DNA from 3 places in the Geodermatophilus sp. CPCC 205506 genome. Region 2 is predicted to be linked to each of the others. Evidence: riboswitches for the same ligand, from Rfam matches in the RefSeq annotation. Region 2 holds a riboswitch; each other region holds the start of a gene.
The links. A riboswitch is a leader RNA that binds a small molecule or an ion and turns the genes downstream of it on or off. The one in region 2 is predicted to bind S-adenosylmethionine.

Region 1 (9,431 bases), on a different contig from region 2:
CGCGAGCGCCGAGCCCGCGACGGCCGCCGACGCCGCCCGGCTGGTCGCCGAGTCCGGCCAGCGGCTGTCCGCGCTCGACGAGCAGGTGCACGCGGCGCAGGTCACCGTCACCGAGCAGCAGCAGGCCGCGGTCGCCGCCGCGCAGACCGCCGCCGCCGCCGAGGCCCAGCTCGCCGCGTACGCCCCGCAGCTGGCGGCCATCGCGCAGGGCGCGCACACGACCCAGTCCCGGATGGCGGCCTTCCTCACCGGCGACTCGGCCGACGACATCGTCCAGCAGATGACCACCCTGGACCTCATCGCCAGCCACACCGAGGGGCTGCTGGCCGAGGTGTCGGTCGCGAAGCGGACCGCCGAGGAGGCCCGGACCGCGGCCGACGCGGCGGCCGCCCAGGCCGCGGCCGGGCTCGCCGAGCTCCAGCGCCAGCAGGCCGAGGTGGCCGCCCTGGTGGCGGACTACGAGGCCGACTTCGACCGGCTCAGCGCCGCCGAGCAGTCCGCCGTCACCACCCGGCTCGCCGGGCCGGCGCTGGCCGCGCCGTCCACCGCCGCCGTCGTGGCCGCGGCCGCGGGCGACCAGGTCGCGGCCGTGCTGGAGAAGGCGCTGGCGCAGGTCGGCGACGCCTACGTCTGGGGCGGGACCGGGCCCGACGGGTTCGACTGCTCCGGCCTCACCAGCTTCGCCTACGCCGCGGCCGGCGTCGCGCTGCCGCACTCGAGCCAGGCCCAGTCCCGGATGGGCGTGGCCGTCTCGCGCGCCGACCTGCAGCCCGGTGACCTGGTGTTCTTCGGGTCGCCGGTGTACCACGTGGGCATCTACGTCGGGAACGGGATGATGGTGCACGCGCGCACGTTCCGGCAGCCCGTCGCGGTGACCAGCGTCGACCAGGGCGACTACTCCGGCGCCCGCCGCGTCCTCGGTCAGTAGAGCCGGCCGCCCTCGGCCAGCAGCTGCACCAGCGCGGCGATCCGCTTCGCGCGCGCCGTCGCGGTGGCCGCCGTCGTGACCCGGTGGAGGACGGCGTAGCGGTTGCGGCCGTCCAGCGCCTCGAACTGCTGCTGCGCGGCGGGGACCGCGGCGAGGGCGGCGGTCAGGTCGTCCGGCACGGTGGCGGACGCCGGCCCCGCGTAGGCCCGCTCCCAGCGACCGTCGGCCCGGGCCGCCTCGACCGCGGCCAGGCCCGCCGGCCGCATCCGGCCGGCCGCGGTGAGCGCCTCGACGGCCGCCACGTTCTTCTGGGACCAGATGCTGCGGGCCCGGCGCGGGGTGATCCGCTGCAGGTACCAGGCATCGTCGAGCCGGTTGGACCGGCCGTCGATCCAGCCGAAGCAGAGCACGGACTCCACCAGCTCGGCGTAGGTCACCGACGGCACCCCGGCGCCCTTCTTGGCCAGCTTCACGTACAACCCGGGGGCGGTGGCGTGCTCGGCGTCCAGCCACTCCTCCAGCGCCGCCTGGTCGGGGAAGGCTCGCACCGGCAGGTCGGTCGGGAGCGTCACGGCGGGCATGGTGTCCCGGAGGTCGGCCCCGCGTCCAGGGGTGCCGGAGCCGTTCCGTAGCGTTCCCTGGTCGGACCGTGACCGGAGGAGGGCCAGGGTGGGCGGCGAGGTTCCCGCGACGGTGCAGGGCATCTACGACGAGGTGCTGCGACGCAACCGCGGCGAGACGGAGTTCCACCAGGCGGTGCGCGAGGTGCTCGAGTCCCTCGCCGTCGTGCTCGACCGGCACAGCGAGTACGCCGAGATGAAGACCGTCCAGCGCATCTGCGAGCCCGAGCGGCAGATCATCTTCCGCGTCCCGTGGCAGGACGACCGCGGCGAGGTGCACATCAACCGCGGCTTCCGCGTCGAGTTCAACTCCGCGCTGGGGCCCTACAAGGGCGGGCTGCGCTTCCACCCCTCGGTCGACCTGGGGATCGTCAAGTTCCTCGGCTTCGAGCAGGTCTTCAAGAACGCCCTGACCGGCATGCCCATCGGCGGCGGCAAGGGCGGCTCGGACTTCGACCCCAAGGGCCGCTCGGACGCCGAGGTCATGCGGTTCTGCCAGTCGTTCATGACCGAGCTCTACCGGCACCTCGGGGAGTACACCGACGTGCCGGCCGGTGACATCGGCGTGGGCGCCCGGGAGATCGGCTACCTCTTCGGCCAGTACAAGCGGATCACCAACCGCTACGAGTCCGGGGTCATCACCGGCAAGGGGCTGGGCTGGGGCGGCGCCCTGGTCCGCACGGAGGCCACCGGCTACGGCGCCGCCTTCTTCGCCGAGGCGATGATGGAGGCCGCGGGGGAGTCCTTCGACGGCAAGCGGGTCGCCGTGAGCGGCTCGGGCAACGTCGCCGTCCACGGCATCGAGAAGGTGCACCGGCTCGGCGGAACGGTGGTGGCCGCCTCGGACTCCAGCGGGTACGTCGTCGACGAGAAGGGCATCGACCTCGACGTCCTCAAGCAGGTCAAGGAGGTCGAGCGGGGCCGGATCGGCGACTACGCCGACCGCGTGGGGACGGCGAGCTTCGTCCCCGGCGGCAGCATCTGGGACGTCCCCTGCGACGTCGCGATCCCCAGCGCCACGCAGAACGAGCTGGACGGCGACGCGGCCGCCGTCCTGGCCCGCAACGGCTGCCGGTACGTCGTCGAGGGCGCCAACATGCCGGCCACCCCGGAGGCGGTGCGGGTCTTCCGGGACGCCGGCATCGCGTTCGCCCCCGGCAAGGCGGCCAACGCCGGCGGGGTGGCCACCTCGGCGCTGGAGATGCAGCAGAACGCCTCGCGCGACCGGTGGACGTTCGAGCACACCGAGGAGCGGCTGGAGGAGATCATGCGCGGCATCCACGCCCGCTGCCACGCCACCGCCGACGAGTACGGCTCACCCGGCGACCTCGTGCTCGGGGCCAACGTGGCGGGCTTCCTGGAGGTGGCCGAGGCGGTGCACGCGCACGGCCTGGTCTGAGGGACCGTGCGGCAGGCTGCCGGCATGAGCCGACCCGGCAGCGACGTCCCGGCGGTGCAGGTCCTCGTCGCCGATCTCGAGCCGCGGCCGGGCGGTCGGCTCGTGCGCGCCGCCCGCCTGCTCGCCGCCTTCACCGCGGAGCTGGCCCTCGGGCTGCTCCCCGCGCCCGCCCTGTTCGACGTCGTCGTCCGGCGGCGCAGCGACCGGTCCGAGGTCGTGCGGGTGCCGGCGGTGGACACCACCACGCCCGGCGACCTGCTCCGCTTCGTCCGGGAGCAGCTCGAGACCAGCGACGCCGGGACGTTCCTCGCGGAGTGGCGCGAGCGGGCCTAGACCTCCCGGCGCAGCACCTCCGCGGCCAGGGCCAGGGAGCGCATCTTGCCCTCGGCGGCGGCCCGCGGCAGGTACTTGAGGCCGCAGTCGCTGGAGAGCACGAGCTTCTCGACGTCGACGTCGTCCAGCGCGCGGCGCACCCGGTCGGCGATCACCTCGGGCGTCTCCACCTCCGGGGTCGACAGGTCCAGCACGCCCAGCGCGATGCCCTTGCCGCGCAGCGGCCGCAGCTGCGCCGGGTCCAGGTGCGACTGCGCCGTCTCGACCGACACCGCGGCGACGGGGGTGTCGGCCAGCTCCGGCAGGAAGGAGTAGCCCTCCGGCCGCTCGGACACCATCGCGGCGTAGCCGAAGCACAGGTGCAGGTGGACCGGCCCGGCCGCGCCCTCCACGGCCCGGGTCACCGCCTCGGCCCCGTACCGGCGGGCCACCTCGGGGCGGGCCTGCAGCCACGGCTCGTCGATCTGCACGATGTCCGCGCCGGCGGCGAACAGGTCGGCGATCTCCGCGCGGACGACGTCGGCGTACGCCAGGGCGAGGGCGCGGTCGTCGCCGTAGTGCTCGTCCTGCGACTGCTGGGCCATCGTGAACGGACCGGGGACGGTGATCTTCACGGTGCGGTCGGTGGCGGCCCGGAGGAACGCCACGTCGCGCGCCTGGACCGGCGCCGGACGCCGGATCTCCCCGACCACCCGCGGCACCGGGATCGGCCGGCCCGAGCGGTTGATGACCGACCCGGGGGTGTCGATGTCCACGCCCTCCAGCGCGGTGGCGAAGTGGTTGGAGTAGGACTCCCGGCGCTGCTCGCCGTCGGTGAGGATGTCCAACCCCGCGGCCTCCTGCGCGCGGACGGCGAGCAGCGTGGCGTCGTCCTGCGCCTCCTCGAGCTGCTCCGGCGCCACCCGCCACAGCTCGCGGGCCCGCACGCGGGGCGGGGTCTGGTGGGCCAGCTTGTCGTGGTCGAGCAGCCAACCGGGCTGCGGGAGGCTCCCGACGACGGAGGTGGGCAGCGGCGGCAGCGGTGCGGGCATGCGGCGAGTGTGCCCGACAGGTGCATTGCGGGCGGCACTGTGCTGGGGTGTGCACCGTGGCGGACAACTACATCGCGGAACTGGAGTTCGGCGCGCCGAAGATCGACGACGAGGCCTTCGTCGCGCCGACGGCGATCGTGGTCGGTGCGGTGACCATGGGGCCGCACTCGAGCATCTGGTACGGCGCGGTCGCCCGCGCCGACCACGAGGTCATCGAGATCGGCGAGGGGACCAACGTGCAGGACGGCTGCACGCTGCACTCCGACCCGGGCTTCCCCCTCGTCCTCGGCCGGGGGGTCACCGTGGGGCACAACGTGGTGCTGCACGGCGCCCGGGTGGACGACGACGTCCTGGTCGGCATGGGCAGCGTCGTGATGAACGGCGCCCACATCGGCTCGGGGTCGATCGTCGCCGCCGGCGCCGTCGTCACCCAGGGCACCGAGGTCCCGCCGGGCTCCCTCGTCGGCGGCGTGCCGGCCAAGGTGCTCCGGCAGACGACCGACGACGACCTCGCCCACATCCGGGGCAACGCCGAGAGCTACACCTCGCGGCTGGCCTCGGCGCGGCGGGTCCGGCCGGTGGTCCGCCACAAGCTGCCCCCGGCCGGCCAGGTGCCCGGCGACGCCATGGACTGAGCCGCGCAGCTCAGCCGGCCAGCAGCTCCCGCACCAGCGCACCCACGGCGTCGATCTCGATGAGGAACCCGTCGTGGCCGTACGGCGAGGAGAGCACCCGCAGCGGGACGCCGAGGCCGTCGGCGACCAGCTGCTGGAGCGCGAGCGGGTACAGCCGGTCGCTGTCCACGCCGGCCACCACCGCCCGCGCGGTGACCCGGGACAGCGCCGCCTCGACCCCGCCCCGGTCGCGGCCGACGTCCCAGGAGTTCATCGCCTCGGTCAGCACCACGTAGCTGCCGGCGTCGAACCGGGCGGCGAGCTTGCCGGCGTGGTGGTCCAGGTAGGAGGCGACCGCGTACCGGCCGTCGCCCTGCACCGCGGTGCCGAAGCGCTCCTCCAGCTCCCCGCCGCTGCGGTAGGTCAGGTGCGCGATCCGCCGGGCGACGCCGAGCCCGTCGACCGGTCCGGGGCCGGGCAGGTAGTCCCCGCCGGCCCAGGCCGGGTCGGCACGGACGGCGGCCTGCTGGGTGGTCTGGGTGCCGATCTGGTCGGCGGTCGCGGCGGCACCGGAGGCGAGGAAGAACAGCGCTCCGACCCGGTCGGGCAGCCCGACCGCCCACTCCAGCGCCCGCATGCCACCCATCGAGCCACCGAGCACCGCCGTCCACCGGTCGATGCCGAGGGCGTCGGCCAGCGCGGCCTCCACCCGCACCTGGTCGCCCACGGTGACGGCGGGGAAGCGCGCGCCCCACGGGGCGCCGTCCGGGGCCGGGGACGAGGGGCCGGTCGTCCCCTGGCAGCCGCCGAGGACGTTGGCGCAGACGACGAACAGCCGGTCGGTGTCCAGCGGCGCCCCGGGCCCGACGAGCCCGTCCCACCAGCCCGGCGTCGGGTGGCCCGGGCCGGGCGGGCCCACGACGTGGCTGTCGCCGGTGAGCGCGTGCTCGACCAGGACGGCGTTGCCCCCGCCGGGCGCGAGCGTCCCCCACGTCTCGTAGGCCACCCGGACCGCCGGCAGCGACCCGCCGCGGTCCAGCCCGAGCGGACCGGGCAGGTCGAGGAAGCGCCGGTCGCCGACCGGGTCCCCCTCGCGCCAGCCGCCCGGGCGCGGCGGGGCCCAGGGGGCGACCCGGGCCCCGCTCACGTCAGGACGTCCTTCTCACTCGGCGGACTTCGCGGCGCGGAAGCCGGCCTCCAGGTCGGCGAGGATGTCGTCGATCCCCTCCAGGCCGACCGCCAGCCGCACCAGGCCGGGGGTGACGCCGGTGGTCAGCTGCTCCTCGGCGGTCAGCTGCGAGTGCGTCGTCGACGCCGGGTGGATGACCAGGCTGCGCACGTCGCCGATGTTGGCCACGTGGCTGTGCAGCTCCAGCGCGTCGACGAACCGCTTGCCGGCCTCGACCCCGCCGTGCAGCTCGAAGGTGAGGACGGCGCCGGCGCCGCGCGGCGCGTACTTCCGCTGCGCGGCGTGCCACGGGGACGACGCCAGCCCCGGGTAGTTGACCCGGTCGACGGAGTCGTGCGCCTCGAGGAACTCCGCGACCCGCTGGGTGTTGGCCACGTGCCGCTCCATGCGCAGCGACAGCGTCTCGATCCCCTGCACGACGAGGAAGGCGTTGAACGGCGAGATCGCCGGGCCGAGGTCCCGCAGCAGCTGCACCCGTGCCTTGAGCGCGTACGCCGGCGCGCCGAGGTCGGCGTAGACGACGCCGTGATAGGTCGGGTCGGGCTCGGTGAAGCCGGGGAACTTCCCGCCGGTCCAGGTGAAGTTGCCGGCGTCGACGATCAGCCCGGCGATCACCGTGCCGTGCCCGCCCAGGTACTTGGTCGCCGAGTGCACGACGACGTCGGCACCGAACTCGATCGGCCGGATGAGGAACGGGGTGGCGATCGTGTTGTCGACGATCAGCGGGACGCCGTTGCGGTGCGCCACCTCCGACACCGCGCTGATGTCGAGGATGTCGCCCTTGGGGTTGCCGATCGTCTCGCCGAAGAAGGCCTTGGTGTTCTCCTGGACCAGCGACTGCCAGTTCTCCGGGTCGTCGGGGTCCTCGACGAAGGAGACGGTGACGCCGAGCTTGGGCAGCGAGTGGTGCAGCAGGTTGTACGTGCCGCCGTAGAGCGAGGCGGACGCGACGACGTGGTCGCCGGACTCGGCGATGTTGAGCAGCGCCAGGGTCGTGGCGGACTGCCCGCTCGACACCGCCAGCGCCGCGACGCCGCCCTCCAGCGAGGCCACGCGCTGCTCCAGCGCGTCCTGCGTCGGGTTCATGATCCGGGTGTAGATGTTGCCCATCTCGGCCAGCGCGAACAGGTCCGCGGCGTGCTGGGCGTCGCGGAACTGGTAGGCGGTGGTGGCGTAGATCGGCAGGGCACGGGCCCCGGTGGTCGGGTCGGGGCTCGTGCCGGCGTGGATCTGCCGGGTCTCGAAGCTCCAGCTCTGGGGGTCGGGCATGCGCCGGTCTCCTCTCATCGGGAGACCCCGCGGCGCGCGAGGACCTCCGTCCTTGCCGGACGGCGGGCGCCGACCGGCCGGCTCTTCCCCTGGAGCACCTCGGACGGAGTCGAGGTTGCCGGGCAGCCAGCCAGGTGCTTCGCACTGCCTCTCGTGAGCCAGACGCGATCTTATGCAGACGGGAGCACACCCGGCACAGGGGCCCCAGGCGCATCGGGGCCGGTCAGGCGGCGGAGGCCGGCCCTAGAGCACCTTGGAGAGGAACGCCCGGGTGCGGGCGTGCTGGGGGTCGCCGAGCACGCGCCGCGGGTCGCCGGCCTCGACGACCACGCCGTCGTCCATGAAGACCAGGGAGTCGCCGACCTCGCGGGCGAAGCCCATCTCGTGGGTGACGACGACCATCGTCATCCCCGACCCGGCGAGCCCCCGCATGACGTCGAGGACCTCGCCGACGAGCTCCGGGTCCAGCGCGGACGTCGGCTCGTCGAAGAGCATGAGCTGCGGCTCCATCGCCAGGGCCCGGGCGATCGCCACCCGCTGCTGCTGGCCGCCGGAGAGCTGGTTCGGGTAGTTGTGCACCCGGTCGCCGAGGCCCACCCGCTCCAGCAGCTCGACGCCCCGCCGGCGGGCCTCCGCCTTGCGCACGCCCTTCACCTGGGTGGGTGCCTCGACGACGTTCTCCAGCGCCGTCATGTGCGGGAAGAGGTTGAACCGCTGGAAGACCATGCCGATGTCGCGGCGCTGGGCAGCGACCTGCCGGTCGGGCAGCTCGTGCAGCTTGCCGCCGTGCTCGCGGTAGCCGACCAGGTGCCCGTTCACCCACAGCCGGCCGGCGTCGATCTTCTCCAGGTGGTTGATGCAGCGCAGGAACGTCGACTTCCCCGAGCCGGAGGGGCCGATCACGCAGACCACCTCGCCGGCGGCGACCTCCAGGTCGATGCCCTTGAGCACCTCGACCTGACCGAAGGACTTGCGCACGCCCTCGGCCCGGACCATCGGCTGTCCGTCCCCGGTCACTTCTGGCCCCCGACCTCGCGGGCCTCGCGGGCGGCCCGCTGCGCCCGCGTCTCCCGGCTGCCGAAGCCCCGGTTGAACCGCCGCTCCAGGAAGTACTGGCCGATCATCAGCAGGCTGGCCAGCGCCACGTACCAGAGGATCGAGGCCACGGCCATCGGGATGATCTGGAAGGTCCGGCTGCCGATCGCCCGCAGCTGGAAGTTGAGCTCCGTCGTCACCGGGACGGCGATGAGCAGCGAGGTGTCCTTGAGCATCGCGATCGTCTCGTTGCCGGTCGGCGGGATGATGACGCGCATCGCCTGCGGCAGCACGATCCGGCGCATGGTCTTGCCGCGGCTCATCCCCAGGGCGGAGGCGGCCTCGTTCTGGCCCGGGTCGACCGACTGGATCCCGGCCCGCACGATCTCGGCCATGTAGGCGCCCTCGGAGAGCACGAGGCCGATCAGGCCCGCGGTGAACCCGGCGAAGATCTGGTTGCCGTTCAGGCCGAACAGGCGCAGGTCCGCGTCGAACCCGAACAGGTCCATGAGCTGCCGGTCGAAGGGGAACCCGAACTCGTAGGTGGCGTAGAGGGCGCCGAGGTTCGCGACGAAGAAGAGCAGGACGATCCGGGGGACCGCCCGGAAGAGCCAGATGTAGGTCCACGCCGCGCCCGAGACGACGGGGTTGGGCGACAGCCGCATCACCGCGAGGACGATGCCGAGCAGCACGCCCAGCACCATCGCCAGGACGGTCATGATCAGCGTCGTCCGGGCCCCCCGCAGCACCGGCGGGCTGAACATGTTGTCGAGCATGAAGTCCCACTGGAACACCGGGTTGGTGGCCAGCATGTGGACGAACATCGCCACCAGCACCGCGATGACGGCGGTGGCGATCCACCGTCCGGGGTGCCGGACCGGCACCGCCTCGATGCGTCCGGGCGGCGCCGGCCGGGTGGTGCCGGGGGCCTCGGCGGCCATGGGTGTGGTGCCCTCGTCAGCCGACGGCGGGGTTCACCGTCGGGGCGTCGATGGCGCCGTCCTCCACGGCCC
Region 2 (9,431 bases):
CGAGCCCCTGGTCGAGCAGGGCGCTCCAGCGGCTCTCGGGCCGGTACTCGACCAGCGGGGACCAGGCGGCCTCCGCGGCGGCGAGGGCGGCGGCGAGTGCGGCGGCGCCGGTGCGGAGGGTGGTCGTGTCGTCCGGGCGGTACAGCACGGAGGACAGGGCAGGGGACAGCAGGGAACGGGTCACGGGGTCTTCCTCGGGGAGTTCGGGGTGGTCTGGAGGTCGGGGGCGCTCAGCAGCCGCGACAGAGCGCGCTCGCCGTCCGCACCAGGTCCACCGCCGTGCGGCGGGTGAGCCTCACCGGGCACCCACCGGTTCGCGGGCCAGCAGGGGGAGGACCTCCTCGCCGACCCGCCACGCCTCCTCGAGGTGCGGGTAGCCGGACAGGACGAACTCGTCGATGCCCAGCGCCGCGTACTCGGCCAGCCGCTCGGCCACCTGCTCGGAGCTGCCGACCAGCGCGGTGGCCGCCCCCTCGCGGACCAGGCCGATGCCCGCCCACAGGTTGGGGGCGACCTCCAGCGACCGGGCGCCGTCGCCGGCGGCCCCGCCGTGCAGCGACGTCATCCGCGCCTGGCCGACGGAGTCCATGCGGGCGAAGCGCTCCTGCGTGGCCGCGATCGCCGACGCTGGCATCCCGGCCAGCATCCGGTCGGCCTCGGCCCAGGCCTGCTCCGGCGTGTCCCGGGCGACGACGTGCAGCCGCATCCCGAACCGGACGGTGCGGCCGTGCGCGGCCGCCCGCTCCCGCACCCGGTCCAGCCGCGGCGCGACCATGGCCGGCGGCTCGCCCCAGGTGAGGTACCGGTCCACCCAGCGGGCGGTCACCTCCTCCGCGGCCGGGGAGGCGCCGCCCAGGTAGACCGGCGGGACGACGTCCGGCGGCCGGACCAGGCCGGCGTCGCGCGCGGCGAAGTGCTCACCGGCGACGTCGAACCGCTCCCCGGCCAGGCAGCGGCGCAGCACCTCGAGGAACTCGCCGGTGCGGGCGTACCGGGCGTCGTGGTCGAGGAAGTCGCCGTAGGCGCGCTGCTCCACCGGGTCCCCGCCGGTGACGACGTTGAGCCGCAGCCGGTTGCCCGACAGCCGCTGGAACGACGCGGCCTGCTGGGCGGCGAGGGTCGGGAGCACGAAGCCCGGCCGGAAGGCGACCAGGAAGTGCAGCCGGGAGGTCAGCGGCACCAGCGCGGAGCAGACCACCCACGCGTCCTCGCAGCCGGACCCGGTCGGGGTGAGCACCGCCGCGAACCCGGCCTGCTCGGCGGCCTGCGCCACCGCGGCCAGGTACTCCAGGGTGGGCCGCCGGCGCAGCGCCGCGGCGCTGTGCCCGCGGTCGGTCGTCGCCGGCCCGACGTCGCGGCCGTCGCCACGGCTGGGCAGGAACCAGGAGACCTCCACGTCAGCGCCGTCCGGCGGTGCGGGCCGCCGCCACCTGCGGTCCCGCGACGGCCAGCCAGTCGTCCAGCGGGCCGGGGGCGTCCCAGGTCTTGTCGAGCAGGTAGAGCCCGCGGGTGGGCGTGGTGGCGCCGAGCTCGACCAGGACCGGCTTGAGCAGCAGGTCCGGCGCCAGCGCGTGGGCGGGCCCCGCGCCGAGCATGAGCGGGACCGCCACCACGCCGGCGAGGTCGCCGGTGCCGACCTGGTCGAGGAACAGCTTGAGCAGGCCGGTGTAGGTCGCCTTGTAGGTGGGGCTGGCGACGACGGCGACCTCGGCGGCCCGCAGCGCGGCGACCGCCTCCTCGACCGCCGGGTCGCCCCAGCCGAGCAGGCCTGAGCCGAGGTCGACCACGTCGACGACGCGGTCCGGCGGGGCGCCGGTGAGCCGCTCGACGACGTGCTCGGCGGCGGCGCGGGTCCGGGAGTGCGGCTTGGGGTTGCCGACGACCGCGATCGTGCTCACGGGGCGGCCGCCGCGGCGGCGTCGCGCTTGGCGACCTCCTCGCGCACGATCGGCAGCACGTACCGGCCGACGTCGATGGCATCCCCGAGCAGGTCGTAGCCGCGCATCGAGATGATGTCCACGCCGAGGTCCACGTAGTCCAGCAGCGCCTGGGCGACCGTCTCGGGGGTGCCGACCAGCGCGTTGGAGTTGCCCGCGCCGCCGGTCGCCGTCGCCGTCGGCGTCCACAGCGCGCGGTCGAAGCGCTCGCCGCGCTCGGCGATCGCCAGCAGCCGCTGGGAGCCGGCGTTCTCCGGCTCGGTGAGCGGGTGCCGCCGGGTCAGCGGCTGCGCGCCGCCGCCGGTGCGGGCGGCGATCCTGTCGACGGTGCGGTGCGCCTTCTCCCAGGCCAGCTCCTCGGTCGGCGCGATGATGGGACGGAAGGCGACCTGGATGCGGGGCATCGTCGTCCGCCCGGCCGCGCGGGCCGCCGCGTGCACGCGCTCGATCTGCGCCGCGGTCTCGGCCAGCGGCTCGCCCCACAGCGCGTAGACGTCGGCCTCGGCCCCGCCCGCGGCGTAGGCGGCCTCCGACGAGCCGCCGAAGGAGACGTCGGGCCGCGGCTGCTGCACCGGGAAGGTGTCGCTCACGAAGTCGGCGAACCGGTAGTGCTCGCCGTCCCAGTCGAAGGGCTCGTGCGAGGTCCACGCCTTCTTGACGATCTGGATGTACTCGCGGGTGCGGCCGTAGCGCTGGTCCTTGGTCAGGTGGTCGCCCTCGCGGCGCTGCTCGGCGTCGGTGCCGCCGGTGATGAAGTGGACGGTCAGCCGGCCGTCGCCGATCCGGTCCAGCGTGGCGAAGGTCTTCGCGGCGAAGGTCGGGTAGCTGACGTTGGGCCGGTGGGCCAGCAGCACCTGCAGCCGCTCGGTGTGCGAGAGCAGGAACGCGGCGGCCGCCGACGGCTCGGGGGAGCCGGACCCGTAGGCGAACAGCACGCGGTCCCACCCCCAGTCCTCGTGCGCGCGGCCGAGCCGCAGCGTGAACTCCTTGTCGAAGCTCGGCCCCGAACGCGGGGTGGTCTCGGAACCGTCGTTGGTGGCGGCGATGCCCAGGAACTCGATCGGCACGGGTGGTCCTCAGGGGTGACGGGGGCCGCCCGGGACGGGCGGCCGGGGGAGGGGACGCGGGGCGGCGTCAGCGACAGCGCGCGGACCAGACCCGGCCCAGGTCCACGTGCACACGCCGGACCAGCCGCGGAGCGGCGGCGGTCGAGGTGGGGACGGCGGGCACGGACATATCTCTACCATCCCGATCGGGTTTGACGGGTAACCGGGTCGCATGTCACGCTGCCCGGCAGGTCAAGAGCGCCAGCGACAAGCCCCGGCTCGCTGGCCGGCAACCCTCCCTCCGCGATGGGGTGCCCCGGGTGACGACCCGGCGGGCGCCGACCGGCGTCCGCAAGCGCGGGCCCGCACGGGTCCCGAACCGAGGAGGCCCCGTGACCGGCGCTGTCCTGTCCCGTCCCGCCGCTCCGGCCGGCTGCCCGCTGCTGCCGGTCGTCGGCGCGGACACCGAGGTGCCGCTGGTGCCCGCCGGCCGCGCCCCGTACGCCGACCTGGACACCGCGGCCAGCACGCCCGCCCTGGTCGCCGTCGCCGACCGGGTGGCCGAGGCGTTGCCGCTCTACGCCAGCGTGCACCGCGGCGCCGGCTACCTCTCCCAGGTGTCGACCGCCCTCTACGAGTCGGCGCGGGACACCGTCGCCGGCTTCGTCGGCGCCCGCGTCGACGACGTCTGCGTGCTGACCCGGAACACGACCGACGCGCTCAACCTGCTGGCCGGGTGCGTGCCCGCCGGGGATCGGGTGCTCGTCCTCGACTGTGAGCACCACGCCGACCTGCTGCCGTGGCAGCGCCGGGCCGCCACGACCGTGCTGCCCACGCAGGCGACGGTGACGGCGACCCTGCGCGAGCTGGCCGCGGAGCTGGTGCGCGGCCGCTACGCCCTGGTCGCGGTCACCGGGGCGTCCAACGTGACCGGCGAGGCGCTGCCCCTGGCCGACGTCGTCGAGCTGGCGCACGCCGCCGGGGCCCGGGTCGCCGTCGACGGCGCGCAGCTGGTGCCGCACCGCCGGTTCTCCCTGGCCGCGACCGGCGCCGACTACGTCGCCTTCTCCGGCCACAAGCTCTACGCCCCCTTCGGCACCGGCGCGCTGGTCGGCCGGCGGGACTGGCTGGACGACGCGCCGGCGCACCTCGCCGGCGGCGGGGCGGTGCACGAGGTGACCGTCGAGGGGACGACGTGGGCCGCGGCCCCGCACCGGCACGAGGGCGGATCCCCCAACGTGCTGGGGGCGGTGGCGCTGGCCGCCGCCTGCGACGCGCTGGCGGCGCTGCCCGACGGCGCGCTCGAGACCCACGAGCTCGCGCTGCGGGACCGGCTGGAGGCGGGGCTCGACGCCCTGCCCGGCGTCCGCCGGCTGCGGATCTGGCCGGACTCGACCGCGCCCACCGGCGTCGTCTCGTTCACCGTCGACGGGGCCGACCCGGGCCTGGTCGCCGCCGTCCTGTCCGCCGAGCACGGCGTCGGCGTGCGGGACGGCCGGTTCTGTGCGCACCCGCTGCTGGCCCGGCTCGGCGTGCCGCAGGGGGCGCTGCGGGCCAGCGTGGGGCTGGCCACCACCGCGGCCGACGTGGACCGGCTCCTCGAGGGCCTGGCCGCCTTCCTCGACCGCGGGCCGGCGGTCGACTACGCCGTCCGGTCGGGGCGGTGGGCGCCGGCCGACGACCCCCGCCCCCTGGCCGGCCTGGCCGGCGCGGACGCGGGGGCCGTCACCCGGGGAGCCGGCTGCGGCTCCCCCGGGAAGTGACCGTGTCAGCCCGGCAGCAGGACGGTGCGCAGCTCGTGCGCGCCGTCGGCGCGGGTGGCCTCGTAGAACCAGCGGGTGCCGCCGCCGGGCAGGGCCACCGCGTCGGCGTAGCGCAGCCCGCCGGGTGGGTGCGGGCTCTGCAGCAGCGGGCCGTCGGGAGCCGCGCGGAACCGGCCGTCGCCGTTCGCGACGGCCAGGCCGGTGCGCTCCTCCCAGTTCTCCGCCGCGGTGGCCCGGCCGTCGTAGAGGGCCCAGGTCCGGTCGCCGTCCAGGACGACGGCGGCGAACCGCACGCCGCGGGCGTCCCAGCTCCCCGGCGTGCCGGCCAGCGCGGTCCCGCGCCAGGTCCACTCGACGCCGTCCGGGCTGGTGGCGTGCTCGGTGGTCATGCGGTCGGTGGCGTGCGGGTCGTCGAGCGGGTGGACCGAGGCCCACAGGTGCCACTGCCGGCCGTCGAACCGGACCACCGGGTCCTTGACCGCCTCGCCGTCGCTGCCGGGCAGGACGGTGCGGGGGGTGGCCGCGGCGAGGTCCTCGACGCGGCCGGCCTCGAGCAGGTCCACCCGCCAGTGGCTGGTGCCCGGCGTCGCGCAGCTGACGTACAGCCGCCAGCGGCCCTCGGGCGTGTGCACCAGCGCCGGACGCTCCAGGGAGTCGGCGCCGAAGTCGTCCTTCCGGACCCGCGCGACCTCGGTGAAGTGGCGGCCGTCGTCGGACCGCGACACGGTGTTGGCGAAGCCGCGGCCCTCACCGACCGGGCGGCGCAGCCGGGCGGCCAGCCACCACGTGCCGTCGACCAGCTGGGCCGAGGGCCCGCCGGTCCACGAGCCGGGGCGGGGGTCGTCCGGTGCGAGCACGATCTCGGCGTCGGACCAGAACGACGACGCGTCCGGGAGACGGATGGCGGACGTCGGGGCGGGGGAGGACGGCACGCTGCGGCTCCGGGATCTCGGGCGGACGGCCCGCCCAGTGTGCATGCACCCGGCGACGACACAGGAGGAAGGCCCTGATGAGTGACCCCAGCGGGCGAGGTCCGCAGTTCGTGATCGCGGGCGCGCCCAAGGCCGGGACGACCGCGCTGCACGCGGCCCTGGCCACGCACCCGGGGCTGTACCTGTCGCCGGTGAAGGAGCCCAAGTACTACCTGACCGACGGCCGGCCGCCGCCGCGCAGCGGGCAGCGGGGGCCCGGCGACGCGCACAGCGCCCAGGAGTGGATCTGGCGGCGCGAGGAGTACCTGGCGCTGTTCGATGCCGCCCCGGAGGACGCCGTCCGCGGGGAGAGCACGCCGTTCTACCTCTACGACCGCGCCGCCCAGGCCCGGCTGGCCGCCGACGTCCCGGACGTGAAGGTGGTCGTCGTCGTCCGTGACCCGGTCGACCGGGCCTGGTCCAACTGGGTGCACCTGCGGGCCGACGGGCTGGAGCCCGAGGCGGACTTCCGCACCGCCGTCCGGCTCGAGGAGCGGCGGATCGCCGAGGGCTGGGCGCCGTTCTGGCACTACCGGGGGCTGGGGCGCTACGGCGAGCAGCTGCGGGACCTGTACAAGAGCGTGCCCCGGGAGAACGTGTGCCTGCTCCGCTACCGGCAGGTGGTCGACACCCCGCGCGAGGCGCTGGACCGGGTCAGCACGTTCCTGGGCGTCGAGCCGGGCGTCGCGCACGTCGTGCCGCCGGAGAACGTCAAGCCGCACGTCGCCGACACCGCCCCGTACCGCGTCCTGGCCCGGCTGACCCGCGCCGGCGCCGCGCTGGGCGCCTACGCCCCGCCGCAGGTGTGGCGCCAGGCCAGCCGGCCGCTGCTCGCCGCCCTGCACGCCGGGCGGTCGCCGCGGCCGCCGATGCCGGTCGAGGTGCGCCGCGAGGTCCTCGGCCCGCTGCTGCCGGACATCGCCCTGCTGGAGGAGCTCACCGGCGAGTCCTTCGCCGACTGGAAGGGCGACACCGGCCGCGGCGACTTCCGCTCCCGCTCGGCCGGCACCGCCGGCCGCTGACCCACCCACCCCGTCCCGAGGAGGACCTGCCGTGTCCATCACCGACGAGCTGCTCGAGGCCAACGCCCGCTACGCCGAGGCCTTCCGCGGCCCGCTGCCGCTCCCGCCGTCGCGGCAGGTCGCCGTGGTGGCCTGCATGGACGCCCGCCTGGACGTCTACCGCGCGCTGGGCCTGTCCGAGGGCGAGGCGCACGTCATCCGCAACGCCGGCGGCGTGGTCACCGACGACGAGATCCGGTCACTGGCCATCAGCCAGCGGCTGCTCGGCACCCGGGAGATCGTGCTGGTCCACCACACCGACTGCGGGATGCTCACCTTCTCCGACGAGGACTTCCGCACCGCGATCGAGCAGGACTGCGGCATCCGCCCGGACTGGCACTCCGAGGCGTTCCCCGAGCTGGAGGACGACGTCCGCGCGCAGCGGCAGCGCATCCTCGACAGCCCCTTCATCCCGGTCAAGGACAGCGTCCGCGGGTTCGTCTTCGACGTGGCCACCGGGAGGCTCAGCGAGGTCGTCTGACCCGCGCCGGGCGGACGGTCAGCTCCGGACGGCGTGCCCGGCGAGGGCGAACGCCTCGGCGCCGGCCGGGGTGCCCAGGGCCAGGTCGGCGAGCACCCGCCCCGTCGCCGGCGCCGACTTGAAGCCGTGCCCGCTGAACCCCGCGGCCACCACCACCGGGCCGACGCGGTCGAGCACGAACTCGCCGGTCGGCGTGCTCGTGTAGGTGCACGACACCGGCTCCGGCGCGTCGGCGTCCAGGCCCGGCAGCCAGCGCCGCACGTACTCCCACAGGCGGGCCAGCTGCCCCGGCTCGGCCGCGAGGGTCCGCGCGTCGGGGTGGCACTCGGGGCCGGTCCCGTGGAACCCGACCTTGACGCCCTCCCCGGGGCTGGCCAGCCCGTACACGCCGCTCGGCCAGCCCTCGGCCGGGTCCGGGTCGGCGGTGAACGCCGGCCACTCCAGGCCGGGGTCGAGCGGCCGGAAGTGCGCCGGCTGCTCCTGGGTGACCCGGAGCGGGGGCAGCCGGACGAGGTCGCCGAGGACGTCGGCGGCCCACGCGCCGGCGGCCACCACGACCGCGCGGGCGGAGACCGCCGCACCGGCGGCGCAGCGCACGACCACGCCGTCCCCGTCCGGCTCGACCGCGGTGACCCGCCGGTGGTGGCGGACGGCGGCCCCGTGCGCCGCCGCGGCGGCCTGGAGCGCGGCGACCGCGGCGTCGGCGTCCACCCGGCCGGCCGTGTGCGGCTCGAGCAGCACCGGCCCCGGGAACCGCATGCCCGCGAAGCGTTCCCCGGCCTCGGCCGGCGCGAGCCACTCGTGGGCGACGCCGGCGCGGTCCATCGCGCGGGCCGTCTCGCGCAGCCGGTCCGCGCCGGGGCCGGGCGCGGCGGTCGCCACGCCGGGCCCCGGGTGCAGCACGGTCGCCCCCGTCTCGGTCTCCAGCTCCGCCCACAGCCGTCGTGCCTCGGCGACGAGCGCCTGGTGGTGCGGCTGCGGATAGGTGCTGCGGTAGATCCGGGACCGGCCGTGCGAGGCGCCGAGGACGTGGCCGGGGCCGAACTGCTCGAGCAGCACGACCCCGACCCCGCGCCGTGCGAGCGCCCAGGCGGTGGCCGAGCCGATCACGCCGCCGCCCACCACGACCACGTCGGTGAGCCGGGGCGTGCCCGGCCCGGCCGCCGTCAGGACCCCACCGCCGGGTTGACCACCGGCTCGTCGACCGCCTCGTCGGACAGGCCCCACCGGTCCAGTGTCTCGCCGTAGGTGCCGTCCTCGAAGACGTGCTGCAGCGCCGCCTGGACGGCGTCGACGAGGCCGTTGCCCTTGAGCGTCGTCGCGGCGACGTAGGTGGTGTTGGGCCAGCCGGCGTTGACCGTGCCGACGATCTCGACGTCCCCGACCGACTGCTGGTAGACCGCGGTGGGGTTCGGGCCGATGTAGGTGTCGATCCGGCCCGACTGCAGCGCCAGCAGGGTGTCCGCCGAGTTCGCGAAGTACTCCAGCTGCGCCGGCTCCAGCCCGGCCGCCTCGTTCTGCGCGTTCCAGTCCAGCAGGATCCGCTCCTGGTTGGTCCCGGAGCCGACCGCGATCGTGAGGCCGGCGACGTCGGCCGCCTCCTCGATCGACAGCCCGCTGTCGGGCCGGGCGCTGAAGGCCATGACGCCCTCGCGGTAGGTGGCGAAGTCGAACAGCTGCAGCCGCTCGGTGTTGACGCCGACGTTGCTGAACACCGCCTCCAGGTCGCCGCTCTGGACACCGAGCGGCCACTGCTCCCAGGCGACGTTGACCACCTCGAGCTCCAGGCCCAGGGCCTCGGCGACCAACGAGGCGATGTCCACCTCGCTGCCCACGACGGTGGCGTTGTCGTCGGCCAGGAAGCCCAGCGGCGGCTCGCCGGCCCCGGCCACGCCGATGGTGAGCGTCCCGTCCTCGGCGATGTCGGCCGGGACGAGCGCGGCGGCGTCGGGGTCCTCGTCGGTGTGCACCCGGCCGGCCTGCTCCGGGCTGGTGTCCACCTCCAGGACCGTGGTGGTCCCCTCCGCGGCGGCGGCCTCGGTCCGGGCCTCGGACTCGATCCCCGCCGAGCTGGTGCAGGCCGACAGGAACACGACGGTGGACAGCACCAGGGCGGTGCGGACGGGGAGGGCGGCGGCGGGCCGGCGCGCCCGCGTGCGGGTTCGGGTCATC
Region 3 (9,431 bases), on a different contig from region 2:
GGACGACGACCTCGACGAGCCCGCGGACCTGCGCCGCGGGCCGGTGACCGGCCCGGTCACCGGGCCGTCGACGGAGGTCGTCGGCGGCCGGGCGGCGCTGCGCGCCGAGCGGCAGGCCGCGGAGGCCGAGCGCCGCAAGTCCGGCCGTCGCAGTGGGGCGACCGCGGTCCGGCTCGACGACGAGGACGGCCCGCGCCGCCCCTCGGGTGTCCGCCGCGCCGCGACCGGCCTGCTCGCCGTCGCGGTCGTCGCGCTGGTGGTGCTGGGCGTCTACTCCTTCGCCGTCCCGGACGCCGAGGAGGCCTCGCGGTCGCAGTCGACCGCGACCACCCACTCGACGTCGGCCGCCACCGCGCCGCCGAGCTCGGTCCTGCCCCCGCTGGAGGTCGAGCCGCTGCCGCCGGCCGAGGGCGCCGCCCCGGCCGCGGACGTCCGGGCTCCGGTGACCGTGCTCAACGCCACCGGCATCACCGGGCTGGCCGCCGACGTCGCCGGCGCGATCGGCGGGCAGGGCTTCGAGTCGCCGGGGGTGGGCCAGTACCAGGGCGGGGACATCGCCGTCACCACCGTCTACTACACCGAGGGCGACGAGACCCAGCGCCAGGCCGCGGTCCGGCTGGTCGAGCTGTTCCCCGAGATCCACGGCCCAGCGGTGCGGTTCTTCGAGGTCCCCGACGTGGCCGTCCCCGGTCTCGTGCTCGTGGCCACCGGAGAGTGGCGGCCCTGACGCCGGGCCGCGCCGAGCCGGTGCGGCGGGTCCGGAACACCGGGCTGCGGTCGACCGTTGGCCGCTCCGTGCGTCCCCATCGCGGGCCCGTGCGTCCCCGCCCGCGCCCCGGCGCCCGCGGAGCGCTCGTCGCCCTGCTCACCCCGCTGCTCGCCGGCGTCCTGCTCGTCGTCTCGCCGGCCGCGCCGGCGGCGGCCGCGGAGGACGTCGCCACCGAGGAGTCGCTCGTCCCCTCCGGCTCGGGCGCGGACGCCGTCGAGCTCGACACCACCCTCTACCTGCCGGGCTCCGCGACCGCGGACCGGCCGGCCCCCGCCGTCGTCCTCGCGCACGGGTTCGGCGGCAGCAAGGACTCCGTGGCCGAGGACGCCCGGCTGCTGGCCGAGCGCGGCTACGTCGTCCTCGCCTACTCCGCGCGCGGCTTCGGCCGCAGCACCGGCCAGATCGGCCTCAACGACCCGCGCTACGAGGTCGCCGACCTCTCCACGCAGCTCGACCGGCTGGCCGAGCGCGACGACGTGCTGCTCGACGGCGAGGGCGACCCCCGCGTGGGCGTCGCCGGCGCCTCCTACGGCGGGGCGCTGTCCCTCCTCGGCGCGGCCTACGACGACCGCATCGACGCCATCGCCCCGCAGATCACCTGGAACTCGCTGACCGCGGCGCTGTTTCCCTCCCAGGTCGGTGCCGCCGACGGCGAGACCGTCGCGGCGACTCCGCAGGGCGCGGGCGCCGGGGTCTACAAGCGGCTGTGGTCGGGGCTGTTCTTCGGCGTCGGGTCGGTGCCCACCGGGGGCCTGCTCGACGCCCTGGGCGGCGGCACCGGCGAGGACGACGAGGGCGGGCTGCCGGCCGCGGCAGGTGCGGGCCTCCCGCAGCTCGATCCGGCGTCCGTCGACCCCGCGCAGGTGGAGCAGCTGCTGACCTGCGGCCGGTTCAGGACCGACATCTGCGCCGCCTACCAGACCGCCGCGGCCACCGGCACGCTGACGCCGGAGAGCGCCGCGGTGCTCGACCGCAGCAGCCCGGCGACCGTCCTCGACCGCATCGACGCCCCGACGCTGCTGGTCCAGGGCACCCGCGACTCGCTGTTCGGCCTGGGGCAGGCCGACGCCAACGCCCGGGGCATCGCCGCCGACGGCACCCCGGTCAAGGTGGTCTGGTACACCGGCGGCCACGATGACTCCGGCTCGGAGCGGACCCGGGAGCGGCTGCGCGAGCAGGTCGCCGGGTGGTTCGACTGGCACCTGCGGGGCGAGGGCGAGGACCCGGGCACCGGCTTCGAGTTCCCCGTCCCCGCCGGGGTCGGCGCGGGCGTCGGAAACGTGCAGGGCGGCAACCAGACCGTGGTGGCGCCGGCGTACCCCGGCCTGGCCGGCGCCGAGCCCGCCACCCGGTCCACCTTCCCGCTCAGCGGGTCGACGCAGCCGGTGGTCACCCCCGCCGGTGGCACCCCCGCGGCGATCACCGTGGTGCCCGGGCTGGGTTCGCTCAGCGCGGCCCTGGGTGGCAGCTCCTTCGAGATCCCCGGCCAGTTCGCCGCCTTCGACAGCGAGCCGCTCGACAGCGCGGTCGAGGTCGTGGGCGCCCCGACGGTCGACCTCGCGGTCGCCTCGGCCCGCGGCACCGCGACGCTGTTCGCCAAGCTCTACGACGTCGGGCCCGACGGCTCGATGACCCTCCCCGCCGGTCAGGTGGCGCCGCTGGCGCTGACCGGTCTGTCGGCCGACCCGACCGCGCCCACCGAGGTGTCGGTGACCCTGCCGGGCATCGTGCACCGCTTCGAGGCGGGGCACACCCTGCGGGTCGTCGTCTCCTCGACCGACCAGGCGTTCGCGCTGCCGGCCGAGGCGACCGTCTACTCGGTGGCCCTCGCCGGCGGGGACGGCGCCGCGCTCAGCGTCCCGGAGGTCGACGGCCGGACCGAGGCCGTCGGCGGCACCTCCCGCTGGTGGGTGCTGCTGGGCGCCGTCGTCGCCCTCGGGCTGCTCGGCTGGCTGGTCGCCGTCCTGTGGGGCCGCCGGCGCCGCCGCCGGGTGTCGGCCGTCGAACCCGATGGCGAGGACGTCCCGCTGCGCTTCACCGGCGTGACCAAGGCCTACAAGGACGGCTTCGTCGCCGTCCGGGACCTCTCCTTCGAGGTGCGCCGCGGCCAGGTGCTCGGCCTGCTCGGGCCCAACGGTGCGGGCAAGACCACCTCGCTGCGCATGCTCATGGGGCTGATCCGGCCCACCGAGGGGCGGATCAGCATCTTCGGCCACGCGGCCGGCCCGGGCGCGCCCGTCCTCTCCCGGCTGGGCTCCTTCGTCGAGGGCACCGGCCTGCAGCCGCACCTGTCCGGCCGCGACAACCTCCGGCTGTACTGGGCGGCCACCGGCCGGCCGGCCGCGGACGCGCACATGGACGAGGCCATCCAGGTGGCCGGGCTGGGGACGGCGATCGACCGCCCGGTGCGCCGCTACAGCCAGGGCATGCGGCAGCGGGTGGCGATCGCCCAGGCGATGCTCGGCCTGCCCGACCTGCTGGTGCTCGACGAGCCGACCAACGGGCTGGACCCGCCCCAGATCCACGCGATGCGCGAGGTGCTGCGGTCCTATGCCGCGACCGGCCGGACGGTCATCGTGTCCAGCCACCTGCTCAGCGAGATCGAGCAGACCTGCAGCCACGTCGTCGTCATGACCAAGGGACAGAAGATCGCCCAGGGCACGGTGGAGGAGATCGTCGGCACCGGCGGCGCGGTGCTCGTCGGCCTGGTCGACGACGCCGACACCGACCGCGCGATCGCCGTCCTCGAGGGGCTGCCGGGGGTGTCGGCCGTGCACACCGACGAGGGGCTGGTCGCCGAGCTCGACGGCACCAGCCGGGTCCGGGCGCTGCAGGCTCTGGTCGAGGCCGGCCTCGAGGTCGACGCCTTCACGCCGCGGCGCCGGCTGGAGGACGCGTTCCTGGCGCTGGTGGGGGAGGAGGCGTGAGCCGGAGCATGGAGACCGAGCACGTCCAGCCGACGGGGGCGATCGCCGGGTACCGGCCCGAGCGCACGCTGCGGCTGTCGGTCGAGCTGCGCCGGCAGTTCAAGCGCCGGCGCACCATCGGCGTCTTCGCCCTGATGGTCGCGCTGCCGCTGATCCTGATCGCGGCGCTGCAGCTGGGGGCCAGCGAGGAGGCGGCGGAGAACAGCCGGCTGAACCTCGTCGACGTCGCCACCTCCAGCGGGCTGAACTTCACCCTGTTCGTGCTGTTCGCGACGACCAGCTTCTTCCTGGTCGTCGTCTACGCGCTGTTCTTCGGCGACACGGTTGCCGCCGAGGCGCAGTGGGGGTCGCTGCGCTACACGCTGGCCACGCCGGTGCCGCGGATGCGGCTGCTCCGGCAGAAGTGGTACGCGGCGCTGGTGCTCTCGGTGGGGGCGCTGCTGGCGCTGGTCCTCACCGGACTGGTGGCCGGTGGCATCGCCTTCGGGTTCGAGGCGATCCAGACGCCGATCGGCGTGACGCTCGGCCAGGGTGAGGGGCTGCTGCGGCTGGCCGGGATGGTCGGCTACCTCGCCGTCCACCTGCTCGTCGTCGGCACGCTGGCGTTCTGGTTCTCCACGATCACCGACGCGCCCCTGGCCGCGGTCGGCGGCGCGGTGTTCACCATGTTCGTCTTCGCGATCCTCGACCAGGTCGAGCAGCTCGGCGCGGTCCGCGACTGGTTCCCCACCGCGGAGGAGTTCGCCTGGACCGACCTGCTGCAGACCCCGGTCGACTCCGGCGACCTGTTCCGGGGCGTGGTCCAGTCGCTGGTGTACGCGGCGGTCTTCACCGCGCTGGCCTTCCGCCACTTCGCCCGCCGCGACGTCACGAGCTGATGGAGTGGTTCTGTCGGCGTGACGCCGACAGAACCACTCCATCAGAGACTCGCGCGGACGGCCTCGGCCCAGCCCTCGCCCATCGCGGCACCGGTCACCGCCACGTTCGGGACGGCGGCCAGCAGGTCGGCCATCCCGTCGACGGTCGCCCCGTTCGCGGTGATCCACAGCCGGCCGACCGCCGGCGCCATCTCCAGGTCGCTGACGCTGTCGCCGATCGCCACCGCGTCGTCGGGGGTCAGGCCGCGCCGCTCGAGGTCCCACGCGATCGCCGCGCCCTTGGAGATGCCGCGCGGCATCAGGTGGTAGACCCGCGGCGGCAGCGCGTCGGGGGCCAGGGTCATCCGGGACGTCGCCGGGATGGACCCGTTGTCGTTGAGCGTCAGCCAGCCGTGCCCGCGCTCGGCGAGGTACGCGTCGACGGCCAGGGGGTCCACCCGGCCGCGCAGCAGCGCGTCGGTCGTGTGGGTGGCGTGCCAGGGGGCGTGCCACTCCAGCCGGCCGGCGTGGCGCGCCAGCAGGTCCTCGACGACGCCGAGCTCGGCCATCACCTCCATCGGGGCCCGCGCGGCGTGCTCGGCGGGCAGCTCCCCGGTCAGCCGGTGGACGCCGCGGCCGCCGTCCCAGCCGACGACGGAGCCGAGCTCGGCGATCGCGCCGTCCGCCGCGAAGATCCGCGCCGCCTCCACCACCTGCTCGAACGTCCGCCCGCTGACCAGCACGAGCGGGACGCCGGCCCGGTGCAGGTCGAGCAGTGCGGTGGCCGGGCCGGCGGTGAGGTCGCGGGCGGCGGTGTGCCAGAAGGAGCCCCGGGGGCCGACCATCGTGCCGTCGAGGTCGGTGTAGACGATCCGCGCAGTCACGGACTCATCGTGGCCGGGTCCGCAGCGACGACGGTCACCTGGGTACAGTCGGTGCGTTCCACTCATCCAGAGGGGCAGAGGGACACGGCCCGATGAAGCCCCGGCAACCGCCGACCGCGCACTCCGCGGCGAGAGGTGCCAATTCCGTCCCGCGCGGCTCGACGGCCCGCCGCGGGGAAGATGAGGAGGTAGTCGTCGCATGACCCTGACCGCTCCCGGTTCCCTTCAGGCCGACTCCGGTGCCGGTGGCCCGGTGCCCCCGTGTCCGGCCCGCGGGCTGGTGTGCCGCAACTGCGGCGCCACCTTCGGCCTGGTCGCCGAGCACGCCTGCGCCGAGTGCTTCGGCCCGCTCGAGGTCGACTACGACCCCGAGATCATGCGCGCGGTCACCCGCGAGCAGATCGAGGCCGGCCCGCAGAACATCTGGCGCTACGTCGCACTGCTGCCGGTGGGGCAGGACCCGGCCGACCGCGTCTCGCTCGACCCCGGCCTGACCCCGCTGGTGCGGGCCGACCGGCTGGCCGCGGAGCTGGGCGTCACCGGGGGCCTCTGGGTCAAGGACGACTCGGCCAACCCCACCCACTCGTTCAAGGACCGCGTGGTCAGCCTCGCGGCGACCGCCGCCAAGCGCCTGGGCTACACCAAGATCGCCGCAGCCTCCACCGGCAACCTGGCCAACTCGGTCGCCGCGCACGCCGCGCGGGTCGGCATCCCGTCGTTCGTGTTCATCCCGAGCGACCTGGAGCCGGGCAAGGTCGTCCAGTCGGCGGTCTACGGGCAGACGCTGGTCGCCGTCGACGGCTCCTACGACGACGTCAACCGGCTGACCAGCGAGCTCGCCGAGACCGACGAGTTCGAGGACACCGCCTTCGTCAACCAGAACGTGCGGCCCTACTACGCCGAGGGCTCCAAGACGATGGGTTACGAGATCGCCGAGCAGCTCGGCTGGCGGATCCCGGCCCAGGTCGTCATCCCCATGGCGTCGGGCTCGCTGCTCACCAAGGTGGACAAGGCGTTCCGCGAGCTGACCACCGCCGGCATCGTCGAGGCGAGCGAGTGGACGATCTTCGGCGCCCAGTCGGCCGGCTGCGACCCGATCGCCACGGCCTTCGACAACGGGTGGGACGTCGTCAAGCCGGTGAAGCCGACCGGCATCGCCAAGTCGCTCAACATCGGCAACCCCGCCGACGGCCCGTACGCGCTCGACGCGATCCGGCGCACCGGTGGCGCGGTCGGCCGGGTGGACGACGAGCAGATCGTGCAGGGCATCCGCGACCTCGCCCGGACCACCGGGGTGTTCGCCGAGACCGCCGGCGGCGTCACGGTCGCGGTGCTGCGCCAGCTCCTGGAGGACGGCCGGCTGGACCCGGCCAAGGAGACCGTCGTCCTCAACACCGGGGAGGGCCTCAAGACCCTCGACCCGCTGGAGCCGGTCGTCGGGCCGACCCACCGGGTGCAGCCGTCGCTGAAGTCGGTGCGGGCGGCCGGTCTCATCGGGTGACGGAGTAGGGTCGCAGCCGGATCGGGGGACGTCGTCCCTCCATCCGTGTCCGGCGTGGGTGAGGTTGCTCTCACCACGCCCTTCGTGTTGTACCTTCTCCCGCGGTTCGGTTCCACGTTCGTGTTCGACGGGCGGAAGAGCTAGACCCGGCGCCGGAATGGCTGGCGTCGTCCGCACGCACGAAACGTGGGAGCACACGTGGCACAGGGCACCGTGAAGTGGTTCAACGCCGAGAAGGGCTTCGGCTTCATCGCCGTCGACGGCGGCCAGGACGTCTTCGTCCACTACTCCGCCATCCAGATGGACGGGTACAAGAGCCTCGACGAGGGCCAGCGGGTCACCTTCGAGGTCGTCCAGGGTGAGAAGGGGCCGCAGGCCGACAGCGTGCGCTCCGCCTGAGCTCGCAGGTCCTCGCCGAGGCCCGGTTCCCCGCCAGGGGGCCGGGCCTCGGTCGTGTCCGGGAGGCCGCAGAGGCACTCGGTCGGGCCGGGGAACAGCCGGCGCCCACCCCCCGTTCTTGCACTCGGCAGGGTCGAGTGCCAAACTCTCGGTTGGCACTCGACAGTGCCGAGTGCCAATCAGGTCGGATGCGGTGAGGCACTGGTGTGCGGGCCGACGGAGTGCCCGTGCCACCGGTGTCGTCCGTCGCGGGCGCCGAACCCGGCCGTGCAGCGATCCATGCATGGAGGACATCACCACATGGCCAAGATGATCGCCTTCGAGGAAGAGGCTCGCCGCGGCCTCGAGCGGGGCATGAACACCCTCGCCGACGCCGTCAAGGTGACCCTCGGCCCCAAGGGCCGCAACGTCGTCCTCGAGAAGAAGTGGGGTGCCCCCACCATCACCAACGATGGTGTGAGCATCGCCAAGGAGATCGAGCTCGAGGACCCGTGGGAGAAGATCGGCGCCGAGCTGGTCAAGGAGGTCGCCAAGAAGACCGACGACGTCGCGGGTGACGGCACCACCACCGCCACCGTGCTCGCCCAGGCGCTCGTGCGCGAGGGCCTGCGCAACGTCGCCGCCGGCGCCAACCCGATGGCCCTCAAGAAGGGCATCGAGAAGGCCGTCGAGTCGGTCACCGAGTACCTCCTCTCGACCGCGAAGGACGTCGAGACCAAGGAGCAGATCGCCGCCACCGCGTCGATCTCCGCCGCTGACCCGGCCATCGGCGAGCTCATCGCCGAGGCGATGGACAAGGTCGGCAAGGAAGGCGTCATCACCGTCGAGGAGAGCAACACCTTCGGCCTCGAGCTCGAGCTCACCGAGGGCATGCGCTTCGACAAGGGCTACATCTCGCCCTACTTCGTCACCGACGCCGAGCGCATGGAGGCCGTCCTCGACGACCCGTACGTGCTCGTCGTCAACAGCAAGATCAGCTCGGTCAAGGACCTGCTCCCGCTGCTGGAGAAGGTCATGCAGTCGGGCAAGCCGCTGGCCATCATCGCCGAGGACGTCGAGGGCGAGGCCCTCGCGACCCTGGTCGTGAACAAGATCCGCGGGACCTTCAAGTCCCTCGCGGTCAAGGCGCCCGGCTTCGGCGACCGCCGCAAGGCCATGCTGACCGACATCGCCATCCTCACCGGTGGCCAGGTCATCAGCGAGGAGGTCGGCCTCAAGCTGGAGTCCGCCGGCACCGAGCTGCTGGGCCGCGCCCGCAAGGTCGTCGTCACCAAGGACGAGACGACGATCGTCGAGGGTGCCGGTGACAGCGACCAGATCTCCGGCCGGGTCAACCAGATCCGCGCCGAGATCGAGAAGTCGGACTCCGACTACGACCGCGAGAAGCTGCAGGAGCGTCTGGCCAAGCTGGCCGGTGGCGTCGCCGTCATCAAGGCCGGCGCCGCGACCGAGGTCGAGCTCAAGGAGCGCAAGCACCGCATCGAGGACGCGGTGCGCAACGCCAAGGCCGCCGTCGAGGAGGGCATCGTCGCCGGTGGTGGCGTCGCCCTGGCGCAGGCCACCACCGTCGCGTTCGAGAAGCTCGAGCTCGAGGGTGACGAGGCGACCGGTGCCAACATCGTGCGCGTCGCGCTCGAGGCGCCGCTGAAGCAGATCGCCATCAACGCCGGCCTCGAGGGCGGCGTCGTGGCGGAGAAGGTGCGCAACTCGGAGACCGGCTGGGGCCTCAACGCCGCCACCGGCGAGTACGTGGACCTGGTCGCCAGCGGGATCATCGACCCCGCCAAGGTGACCCGCTCGGCGCTGCAGAACGCCGCCTCCATCGCGGCGCTCTTCCTCACCACCGAGGCCGTCATCGCCGACAAGCCGGAGAAGTCCGCTCCGGCCATGCCGGGTGGCGACGGCGGCATGGGCGGCATGGACTTCTAGAAGGACCACGTCGCCCCCCACGACGCGCTCTGCGCGCCGCGGGTCCCTGCGACGTAGCCGTTCCATCGCGTCACCTCGGCAGGGGCGGTCCGCTCAGGCGGGCCGCCCCTGTCGGCGTCTTCGCCCTCGTGTTCAGGCGTCGGGGGCGAAGACGCAGAACTCGTT

Region 1: linked by a shared signal. The riboswitch ahead of MY520_RS18640 (bifunctional o-acetylhomoserine/o-acetylserine sulfhydrylase) and the one ahead of MY520_RS17375 (aminotransferase class V-fold PLP-dependent enzyme) in region 2 are both predicted to bind S-adenosylmethionine.
Region 3: linked by a shared signal. The riboswitch ahead of thrC (threonine synthase) and the one ahead of MY520_RS17375 (aminotransferase class V-fold PLP-dependent enzyme) in region 2 are both predicted to bind S-adenosylmethionine.

What each region holds. Positions count from the first base shown of each region.
Region 1 is NZ_JALPKP010000034.1:16,728-26,158, forward strand. It holds gene MY520_RS18605 (C40 family peptidase) at 1-928, shown strand, start outside; gene MY520_RS18610 (YdeI/OmpD-associated family protein) at 922-1,500, opposite strand; gene gdhA (NADP-specific glutamate dehydrogenase) at 1,598-2,947, shown strand; gene MY520_RS18620 (hypothetical protein) at 2,972-3,280, shown strand; gene MY520_RS18625 (uroporphyrinogen decarboxylase family protein) at 3,277-4,311, opposite strand; gene MY520_RS18630 (gamma carbonic anhydrase family protein) at 4,359-4,946, shown strand; gene metX (homoserine O-acetyltransferase MetX) at 4,957-6,072, opposite strand; gene MY520_RS18640 (bifunctional o-acetylhomoserine/o-acetylserine sulfhydrylase) at 6,088-7,383, opposite strand; SAM riboswitch class IV at 7,427-7,542, opposite strand; gene MY520_RS18645 (amino acid ABC transporter ATP-binding protein) at 7,627-8,400, opposite strand; gene MY520_RS18650 (amino acid ABC transporter permease) at 8,397-9,359, opposite strand; gene MY520_RS18655 (ABC transporter substrate-binding protein) at 9,376-9,431, opposite strand, start outside.
Region 2 is NZ_JALPKP010000030.1:46,478-55,908, forward strand. It holds gene MY520_RS17355 (cysteine dioxygenase) at 1-184, opposite strand, end outside; gene MY520_RS17360 (LLM class flavin-dependent oxidoreductase) at 296-1,396, opposite strand; gene MY520_RS17365 (NADPH-dependent FMN reductase) at 1,398-1,898, opposite strand; gene MY520_RS17370 (LLM class flavin-dependent oxidoreductase) at 1,895-3,004, opposite strand; SAM riboswitch class IV at 3,234-3,347, shown strand; gene MY520_RS17375 (aminotransferase class V-fold PLP-dependent enzyme) at 3,376-4,746, shown strand; gene MY520_RS17380 (hypothetical protein) at 4,752-5,678, opposite strand; gene MY520_RS17385 (sulfotransferase) at 5,756-6,739, shown strand; gene MY520_RS17390 (beta-class carbonic anhydrase) at 6,771-7,259, shown strand; gene MY520_RS17395 (FAD-dependent oxidoreductase) at 7,278-8,390, opposite strand; gene MY520_RS17400 (ABC transporter substrate-binding protein) at 8,426-9,430, opposite strand.
Region 3 is NZ_JALPKP010000062.1:19,780-29,210, reverse strand. It holds partial or broken gene MY520_RS24595 (LytR C-terminal domain-containing protein) at 1-727, shown strand, start outside; gene MY520_RS24590 (alpha/beta fold hydrolase) at 817-3,696, shown strand; gene MY520_RS24585 (ABC transporter permease) at 3,693-4,574, shown strand; gene MY520_RS24580 (HAD family hydrolase) at 4,616-5,437, opposite strand; SAM riboswitch class I at 5,497-5,624, shown strand; gene thrC (threonine synthase) at 5,637-6,938, shown strand; gene MY520_RS24570 (cold-shock protein) at 7,137-7,337, shown strand; gene groL (chaperonin GroEL) at 7,638-9,266, shown strand; gene MY520_RS24560 (VOC family protein) at 9,399-9,431, opposite strand, start outside.